DNA from 2 places in the Streptomyces sp. NPDC001027 genome. Region 1 is predicted to be linked to the other one. Evidence: riboswitches for the same ligand, from Rfam matches in the RefSeq annotation. Region 1 holds a riboswitch; the other holds the start of a gene.

Region 1 (10,965 bases):
GTTCGACGATCTTGCCGAGGTACATCACCGCGATGCGGTCCGAGACGTGGCGCACCACGGACAGGTCGTGCGCGATGATCACGTAGGTCAGGCCGAGCTCCTGCTGGAGGTCGTCCATCAGGTTGACGACCTGCGCCTGGATCGACACGTCCAGCGCGGAGACCGGCTCGTCCGCCACGACGAGCTTCGGCTTGAGGGCGAGCGCACGGGCGATGCCGATGCGCTGGCGCTGACCGCCGGAGAATTCGTGCGGGTAGCGGTTGTAGTGCTCGGGGCTCAGACCCACGAGCTCCAGCAGCCGCTGCACCTCCTTCTTCACGCCGCCCTCGGGCTCCACGCCCTGGAGACGGAAGGGCGCCGAGACGATCCCGCCGATGGTGTGCCGCGGGTTCAGGGAACCGTACGGGTCCTGGAAGATCATCTGGATGTCCCGCCGCAGCGGGCGCATCGCGGACGGCTTCAGCCGGGTGATGTCCTGGCCCTCGAAGTGGATCCGGCCGCCGGTCGGCTCCTCGAGCCGGGTGATGACCCGGCCCATGGTCGACTTTCCGCAGCCCGACTCGCCGACGACGCCCAGGGTCTCGCCCTTGCGCACCTCGAAGTCGATGCCGTCGACCGCCTTGACCGCGCCGACCTGACGCTGCAGGACGCCCTTGCGGATGGGGAAGTGCTTCTGCAGGCCCTGGACCCTGAGCAGCACCTCGCGGTCCTCGGGGGAGGAGGCCTGCGGCGGAACCGGGGCGGCCGCGTCCGTCTTCTTCGTCTCACTCACAGCTTCGGCGCAATCTCTTCGGTCCAGATCCGCGTACGGTCCTCCGACGAGAGGTGACAGGCGGACCAGTGCCCGCCGCCGACCTGCTGCAACTCGGGGCGCACGGTGCGGGTGACATCACCCTTGGGCACGTCCGCGTACGGGCAGCGGGGGTGGAAGGCGCAGCCCGAGGGGACGTTGATGAGGCTCGGCGGCTGACCCTTGACCGGGATGAGCCGCTCGGAGGTCTCACGGTCGATGCGCGGCATCGAGCCGAGCAGGCCCCAGGTGTAGGGGTGCTGCGGCTTCTCGAAGATCTCGTCGACCGGGCCGCGCTCCACGCACCGGCCGCCGTACATCACCAGGACGTCGTCGGCGATCTCGGCGACCACGCCGAGGTCGTGGGTGATGATGACGACCGCGGAGCCGAACTCCTTCTGCAGATCCCGGATGAGGTCCAGGATCTGCGCCTGGACGGTCACGTCCAGGGCGGTGGTCGGCTCGTCCGCGATGAGCAGCTCGGGGTTGTTGACCAGCGCCATGGCGATCATCGCGCGCTGGCGCATACCGCCGGAGAACTCGTGCGGGTAGCCGTCCACACGCTTCGCCGGCTCCGGGATGCCGACCCGGTCGAGCATCTCGATCGCCCGCGCGCGGGCGGCCTTCTTGGTGACGTCGTGGTGGACGCGGTACGCCTCCACGATCTGGTTGCCGATCGTGTAGTACGGGTGCATCGCGGACAGCGGGTCCTGGAAGATCATCGCCATCTCGCGGCCGCGCAGCCGGCGCACCTCGTCCGGGTCGGCGGAGACCAGCTCCTTGCCGTCGAGCCAGATCTCGCCGGACATCTGCACGTTCTTGCCGCGGGCGCCGAGCCGGTGCAGACCCATGATCGCCAGCGAGGTGACCGACTTCCCGGAGCCGGACTCGCCCACGATGCTGAGGGTCTTGCCCTTCTCCACCTGGAAGCTGAGCCCGTCGACGGACTTGACCAGGCCGTCGTCGGTCGGGAAGTGCACCTTGAGGTCGCGCACGTCGAGGAACGCGCCGGGCTTGTTCGAGGACGGGCCGGTCGGCTCGCCCACGGCGGCGCCGGTCTTGGACAGTTCGGTCACGAGAGCCTCACCCGCGGGTCGGCGGCCGCGTAGAGCAGGTCCACCAGAAGATTTGCGATGACGACGAAGAAGGCGGCGAGCAGCGTGACGCCGAGGATCGGCGGCAGGTCGTTGTCCGTGATGGCCTTCACCGCGTACTCGCCGACGCCGTGCAGCGAGAAGACGGACTCGGTGATCAGGGCGCCGCCGAGCAGCAGACCGACGTCCATGCCGAACACCGTGATGATCGGCGTCAGCGCGGCCCGCAGTCCGTGCCGGGCGACGACCTTGCGCTCGCGCAGGCCCTTGGCGCGGGCCGTGCGGATGAAGTCCTCGTTCATCGTCTCCAGCATGCCCGAGCGGGTGAGCCGCGCGTAGATGGCGGAGTAGAGCAGGGCGAGCGAACACCACGCCGGGAACAGCGTGTTGGCCCACTGCGCCGGGTTCTCGGTGAACGGCACGTAGGTGCGGCCGAAGATCGGGATCTGGTAGGTGAAGAGCAGGATCGCCAGGCTGCCCGTGAAGAACATGGGAAGCGACACGCCGGCGAGCGCGATGCCCATGAAGGTGCGGTCGAAGATCGAGCGCGGCTTCAGCGCGGAGATCACGCCGATGACCACACCGCCGATCAGCCACATCAGGGCGGCGCCGACGGCCAGCGAACCCGTCACCGGAAGGCGCGAGGTGAGCTGCGGCCAGACCGCCTCGTGGGTCTTGAAGGAGTACCCGAAGCACGGCGCGTCACAGTGCGCGGTGGTGGGCCCCAGGTCGTAGGTGGCACCGGTCACGACACCCTTGATGAAGTGCCAGTACTGGAGGTAGACCGGGTCGTCCAGACCGAGGTTGCGCTTGACCGCAGCGATGTCCGCCGCCGACGGGCTCTTCCCGATGTACTGCTGTGCCATCTGGTCGGCGGTCTGGCCGGCGAGGCGTGGCAGCAGGAAGAAGATGGCGAAGGTCACCGCGGTGACGACCAGCAGCAGGATCACTGCCGCGAACGTCCGACGGAGGATGTACGAGATCACGGGGATCGGCCTGGTGCCCGCGGGCCGGGAAGCCCGCGGGCACCAATGCCTTCACCTGCCTTCCGGGGCTACTTCTTGGTCGTGCCGATGTTGAGGTAGTCGTACTGACCGCTGAAGGCCGCCGTCGACACCAGGTTGGTGTAGTTCGCCGGGCGGTACAGCAGGACCTTGAAGTAGGTCAGCGGCACGAGGGCCGCGTCGTCCATGACCTTCTTGTCGATCTGCGTGTAGATGGCGTTGCGCTGGGTCGCGTCCTGCGTGCCGATCGCCTTGGCGAGGTTCGCGTTGACCTCGGGGTCGTTCAGCTCCGACAGGTTGGTGTTGCCGGACGCGCCGATGGCGGCGCCGTTCAGGATCTGCTGCAGGAAGCCGTAGCCGCCCGGCCAGTCGGCGCCCCACTGCATCATCATCAGGCCGACGTTGTTCTTCTTGTTGAACGCCGGGACGCCCGCGTAGTCGGTGAAGTACTTGCCCGACGGGAACTGCTTCAGGCTGGCGTTGATGCCGACCTTCTTCAGCGAGGCGATGATCGCGGTGGCCGCGTCGATCTCCGGCTGACGGTCGCTGCGCGCGGTGATGTTCGTGGTGATCGCCGTCTTGCCGCAGGCCTTCAGCTGCTCCTTGGCCTTGGCGACGTCGCCCTTGTTGCCGTCGGTCGCGTAGACGTCCGCCTTCGCGTAGCCCGGGATGTCCGGCGGGAGGACGGTGGTGGCGATGTCACCGCGGATCGGGCCGCCCTCGGCGGTCTGCACCGAGACCTTGTCGACGGCGTACTGCACGGCCTTGCGGCAGGCGACGTTGTCGAACGGCGCGACCTTGGTGTTGATCGCCAGGTAGACGAGACGGCCGCCGAAGGTGTTGTCCGTGTTGGCCTTCAGCGCGGCGTCGTTGATGACCTTCGCCTGCGTCGCGGCCTGAACGCCGGTGCCGCCGAGGTCGATCGCGTCGCCGGCCTGGACGTCCTGGTCGATCGTCTCGGCGTTGACCTTCAGCTTGACGACGATCTTGTCCGGGTACTGCTTGCGCAGCGGGTCGGTCTTCGGGTCCCAGTTCTCGTTGCGGACGAGGGTGACCTGCTTGCCCTCGTCGTAGCTCTCGAACTTGTACGAGCCCGAGGACACGATGTTCTTGACGTAGTCGATGCCCTTGTCCTTGGCCTCGGGCACCGGCGCGGTCTGCGGCGTCGCGACCAGGTAGTCGAACTCCTGGAACGCCGACTTCAGCTTGAAGACGATCGTGGAGTCGTCCGGCGTCTCGATGGACGCGAGACCCTTCTTGTCCTTGTACGGACCCTTGTACGCCTCGCCGCCCACAAGGAGCTGCTGGAAGTAGTTCGGGCCGAGGGACAGCACGTCACGCGCGAAGTTGGAGCGCTCGACGGCGTACTTGACGTCCTTGGACGTGATCGCCGTGCCGTCCTGGTACTTCAGGCCCGTCCGCAGCTTGTACGTCCAGGTCTTGCCGCCGTCGCTGGGCACGCCCGCGCTCGCCGCGAGGTCGGGGACCAGCTTGTTGCCCTCCTCGCCCGCGCCGGGCTGGAAGGTCATCAGCGGACGCGCGTAGACGCGGCTGAGGTTGTACATGTACGCGTAGTACGTGTTACCCGGGTCGAAGGAGTCCGGCACGTCGGAGTACTCGTACGTGACCGTCCCACCCTTCTGGGTGGAGGCGTTGACGACGCCCTTGGTGGCCGCGTCGGCCCCGGCGGACTTGCCGCCGTCCTTGTCCGTGTTGTCATCGGCCTTGCTGCAGCCGGCGAGCAACAGGCTCACACTGCCGATGGCCGCAATCGCGGCCAGCCCTGACCTTCGCATGATGGTCTGCTTCCCCTTTGTTGATGGAAATCTGTCGGACTCTCGCTGCGGCTGCACGTCAGCGGCTGCGCGGGTCGAGAGCGTCACGGAGACCGTCGCCGAGCAGGTTGAACGCCAGCACGGTCACGAAGATGGCGAGACCGGGCACGATCATGAACTGCGGATCGACCTGGTAGTAGGTGACCGCCTCCTTGAGCATGCCGCCCCACGACGCCTGCGGGGGCTGGATGCCGACGCCCAGGAAGCTCAGGCTGGCCTCGAAGAGGATGTTGGTCGGGATGAGCAGCGTCGAGTAGACGATGATCGGGCCGACCAGGTTGGGCAGCAGCTCCCGGAACAGGATGTACGGCCCCTTGGCGCCCATCCCCCGCGACGCGTCCACGAACTCGCGTTCCCGCAGGGCGAGCGTCTGGCCCCGGACGATGCGTCCGAGGTAGGGCCAGTTGAAGAAGCCGATGACGAAGATGAGGACGCTGATGTGGAGCGGCAGTCCCTCCATGCCGAACGCGCCGCCCTGCAGCGTGGCGGAGATGGCGATGGCGAAGAGCAGGAGGGGGAAGGCGAGGAACGTGTCCATCAGCCGACTGATGATCGAGTCGACCCGCCCGCCGTAGTAGCCGGCCACCACGCCGAGGACCGCGCCGATGGTGTTCGACAGGATCGTCGCCCCGAAGGCCACGACCAGCGACACCCAGGAGCCCTCCAGGATGCGGGTGGCGATGTCCCGCCCGAACTTCGGGTCCACGCCGAGCGGGTGCTCCCAGCTCATGCCGCCGAAGTCGCCGGTGGGGATCGACGTGTTGGGGTCGATGAGGTCCTGGTTGAAGGCGTTGGGGTCCAGACCGAACAGGGCCTGGATCGGACGGGAGAGAAGCGCGAGCACGATCAGCAGGATCACGATGACCCCGCCGGCCACGGCCACCTTGTCCTTCTTGAAACGGGACCAGGCGATCTGCCCCAGGGAACGGCCCTCGATCTGCCCCTTGTCGACACCCGCGAGCACAGCCTCAGGCTGTACCTCGGTTGCCGACCCGGTGGTCTCGATCGGTGCGGTCACGGTGACCCGACCCCTCTCGCCGGCGGTGACCGGCCTTTGTCCGCCGCTGTCGGCGGCTTGGTTCGCTTACTGCCTGCTACGCGGCCGGCGCCGGTGAGTGCGGCCCAACTGTCCAGTTGACCCCGGATTGCTGCCGATGGGCAGTCGCTCGCAGGATCGACGACCTCGCGTCTGAGAGGCGAGTCTTCAATGCATGCGCGATCACACGCCAGATCTCGCGGCGAAAGTATGCGTAACCGTGATGCCGACCTGCACATTCCGTTACCCGAACGCCACACCCCGACATCCGGAGAGGGCGGCGCGCCCGTCCCGTGTGCCCGGCGTCACATCACGGAAGAACCGGAACACTTCAGGACGTCGGCGCGAGGCGGCGCGCGGGGCCGGCGGCTGACGCGGCCACACGCCCCGCGTCGGCGCGGGTCTGACGGACGGTCAGCGGCCGGGCGTCCGTGACCGGGAGTGACCGTCGGCACCCCGGACGCCGCATACCGGACGCCGGGACTCCGCACACCCGGCGTCGGGTGTCGGGCGTCGCGCGGCAGGCGGCGGGAGTCGGGCGGCGGATCAGTACGGACGCGGGCCCGGGAAGCCGTAGCCGCCGCCCGGTCCCTGGGCCGGAGCCGGGGCGTGCGCCTCACGGTCGTAGAAGGGGCGGGCGTTGGCGCGCATCCACATCACGACGGGGTCGTAGTCGTCGGTCATCGCGACCGTGGAGACCGGCAGCCCGTCCGGCACCGCGCCGATGGACTGCTGCATCATCGCCCGCACGGCTTCCACGGCCGCCGGGGAGGAGTCGTACACGTCGAGCCCGATGGCCAGGTAGGGCGCGCCCAGCGCCGGCTGCACCCAGGCCCGGCGCAGCGTGCGCACCGCCTGGGCGCGGTGGGCGTTCTGCGCGAGCAGCGCGTAGAACTGCGGGATCTCGATGCCGGGCTCGGACAGCCGGAGCGGGCCGGCGGGCTGCCGCTCCAGGCCGGTGGCGATCCGGCGCAGATCCAGCCAGGGAATGCCGACGCCGCCGCCGGGGGCGTGCGGGTTCAGCCAGAGGCCGTAGTGGTCGGGGTAGAGGGTCCGGGCCACGTCCAGCCCGTCGACCACCTCGTACGAGCGGTTCCAGCCGCTCGCGCTGAGCTCCTGGGCGGACGTCACACAGGGCGCGTAGCCGTGCCCTTCGACCTCCATGTTTCCGTACTGGGCGTCCGGGGAGCCGGCCTGCCCGTGCCACAGCAGCATCCAGACCTGACCCGAGGAGGGGGTCGCGAGCGCGCGCAGGAGCGCCTCGTAGGCGTCGTAGCGCCCGGGCGTGACCTGGCGCAGCATGTGCTCGACCGAGCCGGTCGCGGCAGTGCCAGCGCTCACTTTTTATCGCCCCTTCGAGAAGTTGCCCCGCGTCGGAGTCCAGCTTAGGCGCTCCGCCTGGTCGAGCAGTTGAGAGCGCGGGCCAGGCGCCCCGTCGGGCGGCCCGCTCTCCGGTCCTGTGGCTAGTGGAGCCTCGAGTAGAAGGGGCGGACCCGCTCCCGCATCCAGTCGCCCACCGGGTCCTGGGCGACGTCGAGGAGCACCAGGTTGACCGGCCAGGGCGCCGCCGCCGTCGTCAGGGCCCTGCCGAGGGCCTCCAGGGGGAGTGCGCGCAGGTCGCCCTCCCACTGGGAGAGCTCGACGCCCACGAACATCACCGGGTCCGCCGTCTCGATCGCGGCCAGACAGCGGCGGGCGGTGCGCACCACGCCGACGGCCTCGAACTCCGCGGAGGCCGCGGCCAGGAAGTCCATCGGGTCGTCCTGCCAGTCCGGCTCGTAGAGGCGGACCCGGCCGCCGACGGCCGGACCGTCCAGCGGAGTGCGGCCGGCCCGGCACAGCTCGGCCACGGCGGCCGGCGGCAGCGGGACGCCGACCACGCCGTCGGGGTTGACGAGGATGCCCGCCTGCGGCGGCAGCCCCCGCGCGAACTCCACGGCCGGCGCGACGGTGAACGACATGTGCGAGCCGACGACCTGGCGGAACTGCTCCTCGGAGCTGAAGACCGGCACGTACACCTGGCCGTCGAGCTCCATCGTGGGCAGGTCGAGGGGGCCGCTGTGCGGGCCGCCGCCGCCGGGGAGCGGCACCCAGACGAAGCTGCGGCCGAGCACCTCCACGATCCGGCCGCCGGCTCCCGGCACGCCGAGGGAGGCGGAGAGCACCTCCTCCAGCTCGTTGCCGGGCCATCCGCCGTGCGAATGGGGGTGCGCCTGCGCCGGGAAGTCCGCGGGGAAGTCCGCCGGGGGGAAGTCCATCTGCCTACCGCCTGCTAAGAACCGCTCACTCTGCTGCTGTGACTGAAAGGCTAGCGGGTGTCGGCCGCGCCGCCTCTGCCCGTGGGACGACGAGCCCACGCCCGGGGGAGGACGCGCCTCAGCCCGTGAAGCCGATCCGCCGCAGGACGTCGGCGGCGGGCCGGTCGAGCAGGACCGCGGAGCCGCACCCCTCGGGCAGCCGGCCCTTCTCCACCGAGCTCAGCAGACGGGCGGCGGCGCGGCGGTGCCGCAGGAAGGCGTACCGCGAGACGCCTCGGCCGCGCTCGCGCTGACCTCGCAGGGCCGTGTCCGCGCCGACGTCGAGGACGAGCAGGTGCAGCGCGCCGCCGCGGCGGCGGGCCGCGCGCGCCAGCCAGTCGCGGACCCAGGCCTGGGCGCCGCAGTCGTGCACCACGACGCCCCCGCCGCCGCGCAGGGCCCGGCGCAGTCCGGCGTAGTGGGCGAGGCGGACCAGCGGCCGGTAGAGCGCGTAGGGCAGCACACGGGGCATCCGGGCGTCCCAGCGGTCGCGGGTGTCCTGGGAGTCGATGCGGACGCCGTCCACCGCACGCGTCATCAGGGTCGACTTGCCGCTGCCGGGCAGCCCTGTGACGACCACCAGATCGCGCGGGCCGAAGAGCAGGCCGTGCGGACTGCGGCCGGCCCGCTCGCGCAGGTCGCGGACGACCGGCGCGGACTGCCGGGAGCACGCCTCCCGTGTCCGGGCGCCGGGCTGCGCGGGCAGCGCGATCCCCGAGCCGGCCGCGAAGGCCGTGGTCCTCGCCGAGGTCGTCCTCTTCACCGTGATCGTCCTCCCCTGGGGCCGGGTATGACTCATCCCCATCGCACGTAAAGAGAAGGTAATGCGCGCCGCCTCGCGTTTTCGTGCGCGTAGCGACACAAGCCGGTTACAGATCCGGCCTGCCGCGACGGGGGCGGGCCGTGCGATGATGGCCGCGCCAACTGCATACCGGCCGTTTGAATCCGCGCGGGAGAGTCCTCAGCAGCAGTTCCGCTGGGGCGCCGAAGGAGCAAGTCCCTCCCTTGAATCTCTCAGGCCCCGTTACCGCGCGGGCGAGGCACATCTGAAAAGCGGGCCGCCGTCGCCGGCGGTCCCACCCACGGTGCAAGCCATGTCCCGCCCCCGCTCGCAGCGGTGGTCATGGCGAACCTCTCAGGTTCCGATGACAGATGGGGAGGAACGACCTCGCCGTCCCCCCGCCCGGCTCCGCCCGCGCGGGAGGGGCATACGTCGCCTTGGGAGACGAACGACCGATGAGCAGCACCGCACCCCGTCACACCGCGCTCGATGCCCTGCATCGCTCGCTCGGCGCGACGATGACCGACTTCGCCGGCTGGGACATGCCCCTGCGCTACGGCTCCGAACGCGACGAGCATCTCGCCGTGCGGACCCGAGCCGGGCTCTTCGACCTCTCGCACATGGGCGAGATCACGGTGACCGGCCCGCAGGCGGCCGAGTTCCTGAACTTCGCCCTGGTGGGCGACATCGGCGGCGTCAACTCCGGCCGGGCCCGCTACACGATGATCTGCCGGGCCGACGGCGGCATCCTCGACGACCTGATCGTGTACCGGCTGGCCGAGACCGAGTACATGGTCGTCGCCAACGCCTCCAACGCCCAGGTCGTGCTGGACGCCCTGGTGGAGCGGTCCGAGGGCTTCGACGTCGAGGTCCGCGACGACCGCGACGCCTACGCCCTGATCGCCGTCCAGGGGCCGCAGTCCCCCGGCATCCTCGCGGCCGTCACCGACGCCGACCTCGACGGCCTGAAGTACTACGCCGGCCTGCCGGGCGCCGTCGCCGGCGTCCCCGCGCTCATCGCGCGCACCGGTTACACCGGCGAGGACGGCTTCGAGCTGTTCGTGAAGCCGGAGCACGCCGTCGAGCTGTGGCAGGCGCTGACCAAGGCCGGCGAGGGCGTCGGGCTGGTCCCCTGCGGTCTGTCCTGCCGGGACACGCTGCGCCTGGAGGCGGGCATGCCGCTGTACGGGCACGAGCTGAGCCTCTCCCTCACCCCCTTCGACGCGGGCCTCGGGCGCGTGGTGAAGTTCGGGAAGGAGGGCGACTTCGTCGGGCGCGAGGCGCTCGCCGAGGCGGCCGCGCTGGCCGAGCGGCAGCCGCCGCGCGTCCTGGTCGGCCTGGTCGCCGAGGGCCGCCGCGTCCCGCGCGCCGGGTACGCGGTCGTGGCGAACGGCGAGGTGATCGGCGAGGTCACGTCCGGGGCGCCGTCCCCGACGCTGGGCAAGCCGATCGCGATGGCCTACGTCGACGCCGCGCACGCCACGCCGGGCGCTGCGGGCGTGGGCGTGGACATCCGGGGCAGCCACGAGCCGTACGAGGTCGTGGCGCTGCCCTTCTACAAGCGCCAGAAGTAGACACTGGGCCCCGGACGCGAGTGACACTGCGCACATTCGCGCTGCTCACCCGTGCCCTGGACCGTCCCCCTTCATCAGCACTCCCCCGCGTACAGGAGAATTCAGGCCATGAGCAACCCCCAGCAGCTGCGCTACAGCAAGGAGCACGAGTGGCTGTCGGTCGCCGAGGACGGCGTCTCGACGGTCGGCATCACGGAGCACGCGGCCAACGCGCTCGGCGACGTGGTCTTCGTCCAGCTCCCGGAGGCCGGCGCCACGGTGGCCGCGGGCGAGTCCTGCGGCGAGCTGGAGTCGACCAAGTCGGTCAGCGAGCTGTACGCCCCGGTCTCCGGTGAGATCACCGAGGTCAACCAGGACGTCGTCGACGACCCGGCGCTGGTGAACTCCGCCCCCTTCGAGGGCGGGTGGCTGTTCAAGGTACGCATCACGGGCGAGCCGGACGATCTGCTCTCCGCTGACGAGTACACCGCCTACACCGCCGGCTGAGGAGTCGTAGTCGCATGTCCGTCTTGAACACGTCCCTGCACGAGCTCGATCCCGAGATCGCGGCCGCG
Region 2 (10,965 bases), on a different contig from region 1:
TGTCCCCTAGTCCTCGGCAAATGCCGGCGGCGACTGAGAGCGTCCTACGGCTACTTCTCAGCGCATTCGGCTAGCCTTTCCCCGCGGTGAGGTGCGGGAAACCACTCCTAGGGTGATTATCACTCGGCGTGCCGAGTGTGGCGATCGTTGACGCACCCCTGGCGACTGCCTACCGTCGAGAAGGCAGGTCTAGGACGGAGGTCGGCGTGAGAAGCAGCGGCGACGGTACGGCTGGGGGTGCCCCCGGACTCGGTGTCGGGGGAAGCGGTCCGTACCCTCCCCCAAGCTCTCGGCTGCGCTCGGGCATGGGGTACCCCCAGCAGAGCGGTGCGGCCGATCACGCTCCGCAGCGACCGGCGGCCGTGCCGGGCAGCGGAGGGACGACAGCCATGGCGTCCGAGCAGATCGGCTATCGCGGTCCGACCGCTTGCGCGGCGGCGGGCATCACCTACCGGCAGCTGGACTACTGGGCGCGCACCGGGCTCGTCGAGCCGAGCGTGCGGCCCGCCCACGGGTCCGGCAGCCAGCGTCTCTACAGCTTCCGCGACGTCGTCGTCCTGAAGATCGTCAAGAGGTTCCTCGACACCGGGGTGTCGCTGCAGAACATCCGCAGCGCCGTGCAGCACCTGCGGGAGCGCGGGTTCAGCGACCTGGAGCGGATGACGCTGATGAGCGACGGCGCGACGGTGTACGAGTGCACCTCGCCGGACGAGGTCCACGCTCTGCTCCAGGGCGGTCAGGGAGTGTTCGGGATCGCCGTGGGCGTGGTGTGGCGGGACGTCGAGAGCGCGCTGTCACAGCTGCACGGGGAGCGCGTCGACACCGGGGAGACGCTCGTGGGGCCCAATCCGGCGGACGAACTGGCGCGCAGGCGCAATCGGGCGGTCTGACGCGTCCTCCCGGCGCGTTCGCACGGGCGCGGGTGCGGTGGTGCGACGTCGTTGTCAGTGGCGTGGTGCAGCATCGGACGTGTGAGAAACGCGCCCACGATCCTGCATCTCGACATGGACGCCTTCTTCGCTCAGGCGGAGCAGGCCTCCAAGCCGAGTCTGCGCGGGAAGGCCGTGGTCGTGGGGGGCCTCGGGCCCCGCGGAGTGGTCGCGACGGCGTCCTACGAGGCGCGGGTGTTCGGGGTCCACTCGGCGATGCCCATGGCCCAGGCGCGCAGGCGGGCGCCGAACGCCGCCTATCTGGTGCCGCGGTTCGCCTTCTACCGGTCGATCAGCGAGCAGGTCATGGCGCTGCTGAGGGCGCTGTCGCCGCTGGTGGAGCCGCTGAGCCTGGACGAGGCGTTCGTGGACCTGGAGGCCGGCGGGGCGGCCTGGGACGCCGATTCGGCGCGGCTGGCCGGCGTCAGACTGCGCGCTGACATACGGGCCGCCACCGGTCTCACGGGGTCGGTGGGGCTGGCCTCCTGCAAGATGCTCGCGAAGATCGCCTCGGAGGAGGCGAAGCCCGACGGCCTGGTGCTCATCGAGCCGGGCACCGAGCGGCAGCTGCTCGGGCCCATGCCGGTGCGGACGCTGCCGGGGGTGGGTCCTGCGACGGGGGACCATCTGCGGCGGGCCGGGATCACCACGGTCGACGAGATCGCGGAGGCCGGTGAGGACGAGCTGGTGCGGCTGTTGGGCAAGGCGCACGGGCATGCGCTCTACGCCATGGCGCTGGCGCGCGACGACCGGCCCGTGGTGGCCGAGCGGGAGACCAAGTCCGTGTCGGTCGAGGACACGTACGACGTCGACATCCACGACCGGGTCCGGGTGGGGCTGGAGGTGCAGCGGCTCGCGGACCGGTGCGTGCGCAGGCTCCGGGAGGCCGGACTGTCGGGTCGGACCATCGTGCTGAAGGTGCGGCGGTACGACTTCTCGACGCTCACCCGGTCCGAGACCCTGCGCGGGCCCACCGACGATCCGGCGGTGATCGGGGAGGCGGCGGCGCGGTTGCTGGAGTCCGTGGACACCACGGGCGGGGTGCGGCTGCTGGGCGTCGGCGTCAGCGGTCTGGCGGACTTCACGCAGGAGGACCTGTTCGCGCAGGCCGCGGGGGCGCACGCGGGCGAGTCCGCGCAGGCGGCGGCGGAGCCCGTCGCCGAGGAGCCGGCGTCGGCCCCGGCACCAGCTCCGGCACAGGACCCGGCGCCGGCGCCGGCCGAGCGTCAGTGGCGTCCGGGGCACGACGTGCGGCATGCCGAGCTCGGGCCCGGGTGGGTGCAGGGCAGTGGGCTGGGCCGGGTCACGGTGCGGTTCGAGACGCCGGAGTCGCAGCCGGGCCGGGTGCGCACGTTCCGCACCGACGATCCGCAGTTGGCTCCGGCGGACCCGCTGCCGCTGGTGCGGCGAAGACCGGAAGAGGGCGAGGAGCCGGCGGACGGGGCGCAGGCGCCGTCGCTGACACCCGAGAGCGGCGCAGAGTGAGGTCGTGGGGCTGTGGGGCCGTTCGGGGGACGGGGCTGGCGGGCAGTCGGAGTCAGCTGTCGTCCGTGCCCGCCAGCCGGCCGAAGTCGTGGTCCGGCAGCGGGGGAGGGGCCGCCACGTCCAGACCGTAGTGGTGGTAGAGCTGAAGCTCCTGCTCGGGGGAGAGGTGGCGGCCCACGCCGAAGTCCGGGGCGTCCTTGATCAGCGCCCGGTCGAACGGGATGTGCAGGGTCCCCTCGACCAGCTCGCTGGGCTCCAGGGGGACGAAGGCGTCGCGGGAGAACAGGCCCGTGCGGATGGCGGCCCATTCCGGCACGCCGGTCGCGTCGTCGAGGTAGACCTCGTCGACGGTGCCTATCTTCGCCCCGTTGCGGTCGAACGCCTTGCGGCCGATCAGGTTGCGCGGATCGATGTCGGTCTGCACGGGCCCTCCTCTTGGTCGCGCCTCGTCCGTAAGGACTACGAAAGAGCACATTGAGGCGAGCGGCCACTCGAGAGGCCCGTTGACCTCGCTGGTAGTCTGGCAACGGCTGCTGACCCCGTGCGGGAGAGTCCTCCGGAGACCACCGGAGGCGCCGAAGGAGCAAATCCTCCCCGGAATCTCTCAGGCTCACGTACCGCACGGACGAGGTCACTCTGGAAAGCAGGGCGGGTGCCGACGGCGTCGACGGTGTCCGCTCTCACCGACGGTGAAAGCCGGTCGTCCGCTGGCGACCGGTGAAGCTCTCAGGTTGAGATGACAGAGGGGGAGGCCGTCCGGGCACCCGCCGTGGTGACCCTCGAAGGTCGTGTCAGACCAGGAGGCCTCCGTAATGACCGCCCATCGCATTCCGCTCTCCGAGCTCGAGCAGGGAATCCCCTTCGAGCAGCGCCACATCGGGCCCGACCACGAGGCGCGGGCCAAGATGCTCGCGCACGTCGGCTACGGCTCGCTCGACGAGCTCACCGCCGCCGCGGTCCCCGACGTGATCAAGAACGCCGACGCGCTGGACCTGCCGGGCGCGCGCACCGAGGCCGAGGTGCTGGCCGAGCTGCGCGCCCTGGCCGACCGCAACCAGGTGCTCGACCCGATGATCGGTCTCGGCTACTACGGCACCTTCACGCCGCCGGTCATCCTGCGCAACGTCATGGAGAACCCGGCCTGGTACACCGCGTACACGCCGTACCAGCCGGAGATCTCCCAGGGGCGGCTCGAGGCCCTGCTGAACTTCCAGACGATGGTCGCGGACCTGACGGGTCTGCCGACCTCGGGTGCGTCGCTGCTCGACGAGGGCACGGCGGCCGCCGAGGCGATGGCGTTGTCCCGGCGCGTGGGGAAGAACAGGAAGGGCCTCTTCCTCATCGACGCGGACGTGCTGCCGCAGACCGTCGCCGTGATCGAGACGCGCGCCGAGCCGACCGGCGTCGAGGTCGTCGTCGCCGATCTGAGCGAGGGCATTCCCGCGGAGATCGCGGAGCGCGAGATCAACGGCGTGCTGGTCCAGTACCCCGGCGCGTCCGGCGCCGTGCGGGACCTGAAGGCGCTCATCGACCAGGCGCACGGGCTCGGCGCGCTCGTCACCGTCGCCGCGGACCTGCTCGCGCTGACGCTGCTGAAGTCGCCCGGTGAGCTGGGCGCGGACATCGCGGTCGGCACCACGCAGCGGTTCGGCGTGCCGATGGGCTTCGGCGGGCCGCACGCCGGCTACATGGCGGTGCACGAGAAGTTCGCGCGGAGCCTGCCCGGCCGCCTGGTGGGCGTGTCCGTGGACGCGGACGGGAACAAGGCCTACCGGCTCGCACTGCAGACGCGTGAGCAGCACATCCGGCGTGAGAAGGCGACCAGCAACATCTGCACCGCGCAGGTGCTGCTGGCCGTGATGGCCGGGATGTACGCGGTCTACCACGGCCCCGACGGGCTGCGGACGATCGCCCGGCGCACGCACCGGTACGCCGCGATCATCGCCGCGGGGCTCGAGGCCGGCGGCGTCGAGGCGGTGCACCGGGCGTACTTCGACACGCTGACCGTGCGCGTGCCCGCGAAGGCCGCCGAGGTCGTCGCCGCCGCGCGGGAGCACGGGGTCAACCTGCACCTCGTCGACGCCGACCAGGTGGCGCTCTCCTGTGACGAGACCACCGGGCGCGCCCAGGTCGCCGCGGTCTGGGCGGCCTTCGGGGTGGACGGCGACATCGCGTCGCTCGACGCGGCCGTCGAGGACGCCCTGCCCGCCGGGCTGCTGCGGACCGACGACATCCTGACCCACCCCGTCTTCCAGCTGCACCGGTCCGAGACCGCGATGCTGCGCTACCTGCGCAGGCTGGCCGACCGGGACTACGCGCTCGACCGGGGCATGATCCCGCTCGGCTCGTGCACCATGAAGCTCAACGCCACCACCGAGATGGAGCCGGTCACCTGGCCCGAGTTCGGGCAGCTGCACCCCTTCGCGCCCGCCGAGCAGGCCCAGGGCTATCTGACGCTCATCCGGGAGCTCGAGGAGCGGCTCGCGGAGGTAACCGGGTACGACAAGGTGTCGCTGCAGCCGAACGCCGGGTCGCAGGGCGAGCTGGCGGGCCTGCTCGCCGTGCGCGGGTACCACCGGGGCAACGGCGACGAGCAGCGCACCGTGTGCCTGATCCCGTCCTCCGCGCACGGCACGAACGCCGCGAGCGCCGTGATGGCCGGCATGAAGGTCGTCGTCGTGAAGACCGCCGAGGACGGCGAGATCGACGTCGAGGACCTGCGCGCGAAGATCGAGCAGTACCGGGACGAGCTGTCGGTGCTGATGATCACCTACCCGTCCACGCACGGCGTGTTCGAGGAGCACGTCGCCGACATCTGCGCCCAGGTGCACGAGGCCGGCGGTCAGGTGTACGTCGACGGCGCGAACCTCAACGCGCTCGTCGGGCTCGCTAAGCCGGGGCACTTCGGCGGCGACGTCTCCCACCTGAACCTGCACAAGACGTTCGCCATCCCGCACGGCGGCGGCGGTCCGGGCGTCGGGCCGGTGGCCGTGCGCTCGCATCTGGCGCCGTATCTGCCGAACCACCCGCTGCAGCCCGCCGCGGGGCCGGAGACCGGCGTGGGGCCGATCTCGGCGGCTCCGTGGGGCTCCGCGGGCATCCTGCCGATCTCCTGGGCGTACGTGCGGCTCATGGGCGGTGAGGGCCTCAAGCGGGCCACGCAGGTGGCGGTGCTGAGCGCCAACTACGTCGCCAAGCGGCTGGAGCCGCACTACCCGGTGCTCTACAACGGTCCGGGCGGGCTGGTGGCGCACGAGTGCATCATCGACCTGCGGCCGTTGACCAGGACGACGGGTGTGACGGTGGACGACGTCGCGAAGCGGCTCATCGACTACGGCTTCCACGCGCCGACGATGTCGTTCCCGGTGGCGGGGACGCTGATGATCGAGCCGACCGAGTCCGAGGACCTGATCGAGCTCGACCGGTTCTGCGACGCGATGATCGCCATTCGCGCGGAGATCGAGAAGGTCGGCGCGGGCGAGTGGCCGGCCGACGACAACCCGCTCGTCGGCGCCCCGCACACCGCGGCCGCGCTCGGCGACGCGTGGGAGCACGCGTACTCGCGTGACGAGGCGGTCTTCCCCGCCGGGGTGTCCGCCGCCGACAAGTACTGGCCGCCGGTGCGCCGTGTCGACCAGGCCTTCGGCGACCGCAACCTCGTCTGCTCGTGCCCGCCGCTGGACGCGTACGAGGACTGATCCGGAGCGAGTGTGGGCCCCGTCCGTCGCGGACGGGGCCCTTCGCCGTGCTACGCCGTCGCCAGGGACACCTCGGTCGACTTGATCAGCGCGATGACGTCGGAGCCCACGAAGAGACCGAGGTCGATCGCCGACTCCTTGGTGATCGCCGCGGTGAGTTCGCCGCCGTCCACGGTGATCTTCACCGAGGCCATGACCGAGCCGAGGACGAGGCCGGTGATGGTGCCGGGCAGCCGGTTGCGGATCGACAGGCCGGCGACCTGGCCGGTGGAGAGGGAGACCTCCGTCGACTTGACCAGGGCGTGGACGGCGGCGCCGGGCGCGAGGGCGAGTTGCTCCGAGGCCTCCAGGGTGATGGCCGCCGTGAGGTGCTGGCCGCCGTCGAGGCGGATCTTCACGAGGGCCATGACCTGGCCGGGTTGGACGGCCGTGACGGTGCCGGGAAGCTGGTTGCGGATGCTCAAGCTCATGGGCGTCAACGGTACGACCCCTGGGGTCTTATGGCGGGGATGCCCGCTTTGTGCCGTACTCGGTCACGCCCGGTCGATGTGGACGTTCGTCGACTTCACGCGGGCCGTCGCCTCCATGCCCACCTCGAGTCCGAGCTCCTCGACCGCCTCCCGGGTCAGTAGGGAGACCAGGCGGTGCGGCCCTGCCTGGATCTCCACCTGGGCGGCCACGTCGCCCAGCTTGATCGCGGTGACGATGCCGGGGAAGGCGTTGCGGACCGAGGTGCGGGGGGCGTCGTCCTCCGTGCTGCCGGATCGGGCGAGTTCCACGGAGAAGGCGGCGAGCGCCCTGCCGTCCACCAGGCGTCGTCCGGCCTCGTCGCGATGGGTCGTCACGCGGCCGGCGTCCGCCCAGCGGCGCGCCGTGTCGGGGCTGACGCCGAGCAGTCGTGCCGCCTGGCCGATCGTGTAGCTCTGCATGCGGTCACCCTAGGGCCGCGAGACGGTCCCGCGGGCGCGGGGCCGGTGCGCGGGCGCCGGGTGACGGGGTGTGGCGGGCGCCCGGTGACGGGGGGTGGCGGGCGCCGGTGGGGGCCGGCCCGGTGCCGGTGAGGCTGATCTCGGCCATCCTGTCGCTTCGGTCTCCACTTCGTAACGTTCGCCGTGTGATCCGAATGTTTCGCTCCGGCTTGAGACCTTCTCGGGCGGCCCTCCGTGAACAGGCCGCTGGATTCTCTGTGTTCAAGGGGTTGCCACCCGTTGGAGGGTGTCTCTAGGGTGCGGCAGCAGCGAACCTTTCTGGATCTGGTTCGAAACTTTCGATCTCTCCAAGGAGCGCATGATGGGCGACCCGGCACTCTCCCGCCGAGGCTTCCTGGCGGCCTCCGCCGCGGCCGGTCTGGGCATGACGGCGCTGAGCGCCTGCGGCGGCGACTCGGACGGGGGGTCGTCGTCGGGGACGACCACCATCGAGTGGTGGAACATCTCCACCACTCAGCCGACCAAGGACGTGTGGGCCGCACTGGCCAAGCGGTTCGAGGCGCAGAACCCCAAGGTGAAGGTCAAGATCGTCCAGCTGGAGAACGACGCCTACAAGTCGAAGATGACGGCGCTCACCGCCTCGGGGAAGCTGCCCGACATCTTCCACACCTGGGGCGGCGGTGTCCTGAAGCAGCAGGTCGACGCAGGGCTCGTCGAGGACCTCACCGACCGGACCAAGGGCTGGAACGAGGGCCTGCTGTCGGTCGCCCGGCAGCCGTATCTGATCGACGACAAGGCCTACGGCATACCGTTCGACATCGGCATGATCGGCTTCTGGTACAACAAGGCGCTCTTCAAGAAGGCCGGCGTCAGCGCGCCCCCCACCACCTGGAGCGGCTTCCTCGACGCCGTCCGCAAGCTGAAGGCCGCCGGGATCACCCCGCTCGCCCTGGCCGGCAAGGAGAAGTGGCCCGGCATGTACTACTGGGCCTACCTCGCGATGCGCACCGCCGGCGTCGACGCCCTGCAGAAGGCCGGGGACGCCAAGGACTTCACCGGCGACGGATTCGTCCAGGCCGGACAGCACCTCCAGGACCTCGTGGACCTGCAGCCGTTCCAGAAGGGCTTCCTCGGCGCCGCGTACTCCAGCCCCACCGGTCAGGCCGCCGCCGTCGGCAACGGCAAGGCGGCGATGGAACTCATGGGCCAGTGGGCGCCGGTCGTGGAGGCCGACGCCGGCAAGGGGCTGGGCGCGAACCTCGGGTTCTTCCCGTTCCCGGCCGTGGAGGGCGGCAAGGGCGTGATCACCGAGGTGTTCGGCGGCGGCGGCGGGCACGCCCTGCGCAAGGGCGCCCCGCAGGCCGCCGTCGACTTCCTGAAGTTCTTCGCCTCCGCCGCCACGGACACCGAGCTGGTCAAGAAGACCGGTGTGCTGCCCGTCGTCCCGGCCGCCGAGGGCGCCCTGACCGACCCGAACATCAAGGCCGTCCAGGCACAGCTGAAGGGCGCCACCGGCTTCCAGCTCTACCTCGACCAGGCGTACGCGCCCGCCCTCGGCCAGGAGGTCAACGACAGCGTCGCCGCCCTGATCGCCGGTTCGAAGTCACCGAAGCAGGTCAGCGAGTCGATCACCAAGGTCGCGAAGGAAGAGCAGTAGTCGGCGATGACCTCCACCTTCCTCCCGGACAAACGCAGCGGTCCGGACGTCGAACCCGTGCCCCCTGCCGTCGCCGCGGGGCGTGCGCGGGCTCGCCGACGGGCCCGGCACTGGCTCACCGCCGTCGGCTTCCAGGCGCCCGCGCTGGCGCTGTTCGGCACGCTCGTGCTGCTGCCGATGCTGTTCGCGGTGTACGCCGCGTTCTTCCGCTGGGGCGGCTTCGGCATGCCCGAGGACTTCGTCGGCGGCGACAACTTCACCCGGCTGTTCAAGGACCCTGTGTTCCTCGGCGACCTGTGGCGCTGTGTGCTGCTGGTCGGCCTCTCGCTCCTGCTGCAGCTGCCGTTCGCGCTGGCCCTCGCCGTCGCGCTGAACCAGAAGATCCGCGGCCGGGCCGTCTACCGGATGCTGTTCTTCGCGCCGTACATCCTCTCCGAGGCCATCACCGGCGTGCTGTTCAGCATGATCTTCGCCCCGGACGACGGCCTGGCCGACCACGTGCTCGGCGGCGTCGGACTGGACGGCGTGGGCGGGCAGTGGTTCGCCGACCCCTCCACCGTCATGGCCACCCTGTTCCTGGTCATGACGTGGAAGTACTTCGGCTTCCACATGATGCTCTACCTGGCCGGGCTGCAGTCCATCCCCGCCGAGCTGACCGAGGCGGCCCTGATCGACGGGGCCGGCCCCTGGCAGCGCTTCCGCAACGTCACCCTGCCGCTGCTCGCGCCGACCCTGCGGATCAGCGTCTTCCTGTCGGTCATCGGCGCGATCCAGTTGTTCGACCTGGTGTGGGTCGTCACCGCGGGCGGTCCCGACCACCACTCCGAGACGATGGCCGTGACCATGTTCCAGTACGGCTTCAAGCGCTACCAGGTCGGCTACGCCAGCGCGATCAGCGTCGTCATGTTCGGCATCTGCCTCGTCTTCGCCCTCGCCTACCAGCGGTTCGTGCTCCGCCGCGACCTCCAGGGCGCCACCACGACCATGCGAGGAGGCGGCGCGTGAGCATCGCCAAGACCGACCGCGGCACGAACCCCAGGACACGGCGGAGCGTGCGCGGGGCCGGCCGGAACCTGCCGCTGCACCTCGTCCTCGGGATCGTCGGCCTGGTGATGGCCGTGCCGCTCGTGTACGCCGTGCTGTCCGGGTTCAAGTCCACCGACCAGCTCTCGCGCAACCCCATCGGCCTGCCCGACCCGTGGGTGCCGTCCAACTACACCGACATCCTCGGCGCCGGCTCGTTCTGGCGGCTGGTCGGCAGCAGCACCCTCATCGCGGTCGGGACGACCCTGGTCGTCGTCTCGGTGTCCGCGCTCGCGGCGTTCTCCTTCGCCCGCTTCGCCTTCCGTGGCCGAGAGGTGCTGTTCACCCTGTTCACCATGGGGCTGATGTTCCCCTTCGCGGTGGCGGCCCTGCCCCTGTTCCTGCTGCTGCGCTCCATCGGGCTGCTGGACAACCCCCTCGGGGTGATCCTGCCGCAGGCGGCGTTCGGGCTGCCGATGACGATCGTCATCCTGCGCGGGTTCTTCCGTGAGATACCCGCCGAGCTGGAGGAGGCGGCCACCCTCGACGGCTGCGGTCCCTTCGGCTTCTTCTGGCGGATCCTGCTGCCCATGGCCAGGCCGGCCCTCGGCACGGTCTCGGTCCTCGCCGTGGTCGGCAGCTGGAACAACTTCCTGCTGCCGCTGCTGGTGTTCAACGAGCCCACCTGGTGGACCATCCCGATCGGGGTCCAGCAGTTCCAGGGGCAGTACTCCGCCGAGTACGCGCGCGTCTTCGCCTATCTCGTCCTGGCCATGGTGCCCGCCCTGGCCTTCTACTCCGTCGCCGAGCGCCAGCTCGTCGGCGGCCTCTCCGCCGGCGCCACGAAGGGATGACCCGCGCCCGCGGACCCGTACGGCTCGCCCACCCGCCCACCGTGAGGAGTCGCACCATGCCCAGCACCGCCCGCACCCGGTTCAGACTCGCCGGCGCCCTCGCCGCCGTCCTGGTCGCCGCCGGCGTGGTCACCGGACCGGCCGCACAGGCCCACGAGCAGCCCGCGCACGGAAAACCGACCCGCGCCACCCTCGCGGACCTCGCCCAGCGGCACGGCCGCTACTTCGGCAGCGCCACCGACAACCCCGAACTCACCGACACCGCCTACACGAAGATCCTGGGCCACGAGTTCGACATGATCACCCCGGGCAACGGCATGAAGTGGTACGCCACCGAGCCCCGGCAGGGCGTCTTCGACTGGACCGCCGGCGACCAGATCGCCGACCTCG

Evidence for each region. Region 1 has a riboswitch for glycine ahead of gcvT (glycine cleavage system aminomethyltransferase GcvT). Riboswitches for the same ligand answer to the same signal wherever they lie in the genome.
Region 2: it holds a riboswitch for glycine, as region 1 does, so the genes downstream of both, gcvP (aminomethyl-transferring glycine dehydrogenase) here and gcvT (glycine cleavage system aminomethyltransferase GcvT) in region 1, are expected to answer to the same signal.

What each region holds. Positions count from the first base shown of each region.
Region 1 covers NZ_JBEPBI010000006.1:140-11,104, reverse strand. The annotation lists gene ABT300_RS03750 (ABC transporter ATP-binding protein) at 1-772, opposite strand, end outside; gene ABT300_RS03745 (ABC transporter ATP-binding protein) at 769-1,866, opposite strand; gene ABT300_RS03740 (ABC transporter permease) at 1,863-2,870, opposite strand; gene ABT300_RS03735 (ABC transporter substrate-binding protein) at 2,939-4,684, opposite strand; gene ABT300_RS03730 (ABC transporter permease) at 4,743-5,741, opposite strand; gene ABT300_RS03725 (enhanced serine sensitivity protein SseB C-terminal domain-containing protein) at 6,306-7,061, opposite strand; gene ABT300_RS03720 (enhanced serine sensitivity protein SseB) at 7,223-8,017, opposite strand; gene ABT300_RS03715 (AAA family ATPase) at 8,136-8,855, opposite strand; glycine riboswitch at 8,997-9,096, shown strand; glycine riboswitch at 9,097-9,218, shown strand; gene gcvT (glycine cleavage system aminomethyltransferase GcvT) at 9,293-10,411, shown strand; gene gcvH (glycine cleavage system protein GcvH) at 10,520-10,897, shown strand; partial or broken gene ABT300_RS03700 (serine hydroxymethyltransferase) at 10,912-10,965, shown strand, end outside.
Region 2 covers NZ_JBEPBI010000016.1:59,359-70,323, reverse strand. The annotation lists gene ABT300_RS08015 (MerR family transcriptional regulator) at 207-890, shown strand; gene ABT300_RS08010 (DNA polymerase IV) at 972-2,414, shown strand; gene ABT300_RS44430 (PRC-barrel domain-containing protein) at 2,467-2,838, opposite strand; glycine riboswitch at 2,949-3,044, shown strand; gene gcvP (aminomethyl-transferring glycine dehydrogenase) at 3,227-6,112, shown strand; gene ABT300_RS07995 (TOBE domain-containing protein) at 6,163-6,582, opposite strand; gene ABT300_RS07990 (TOBE domain-containing protein) at 6,646-7,041, opposite strand; gene ABT300_RS07985 (extracellular solute-binding protein) at 7,403-8,698, shown strand; gene ABT300_RS07980 (carbohydrate ABC transporter permease) at 8,705-9,703, shown strand; gene ABT300_RS07975 (carbohydrate ABC transporter permease) at 9,811-10,575, shown strand; gene ABT300_RS07970 (endo-1,4-beta-xylanase) at 10,632-10,965, shown strand, end outside.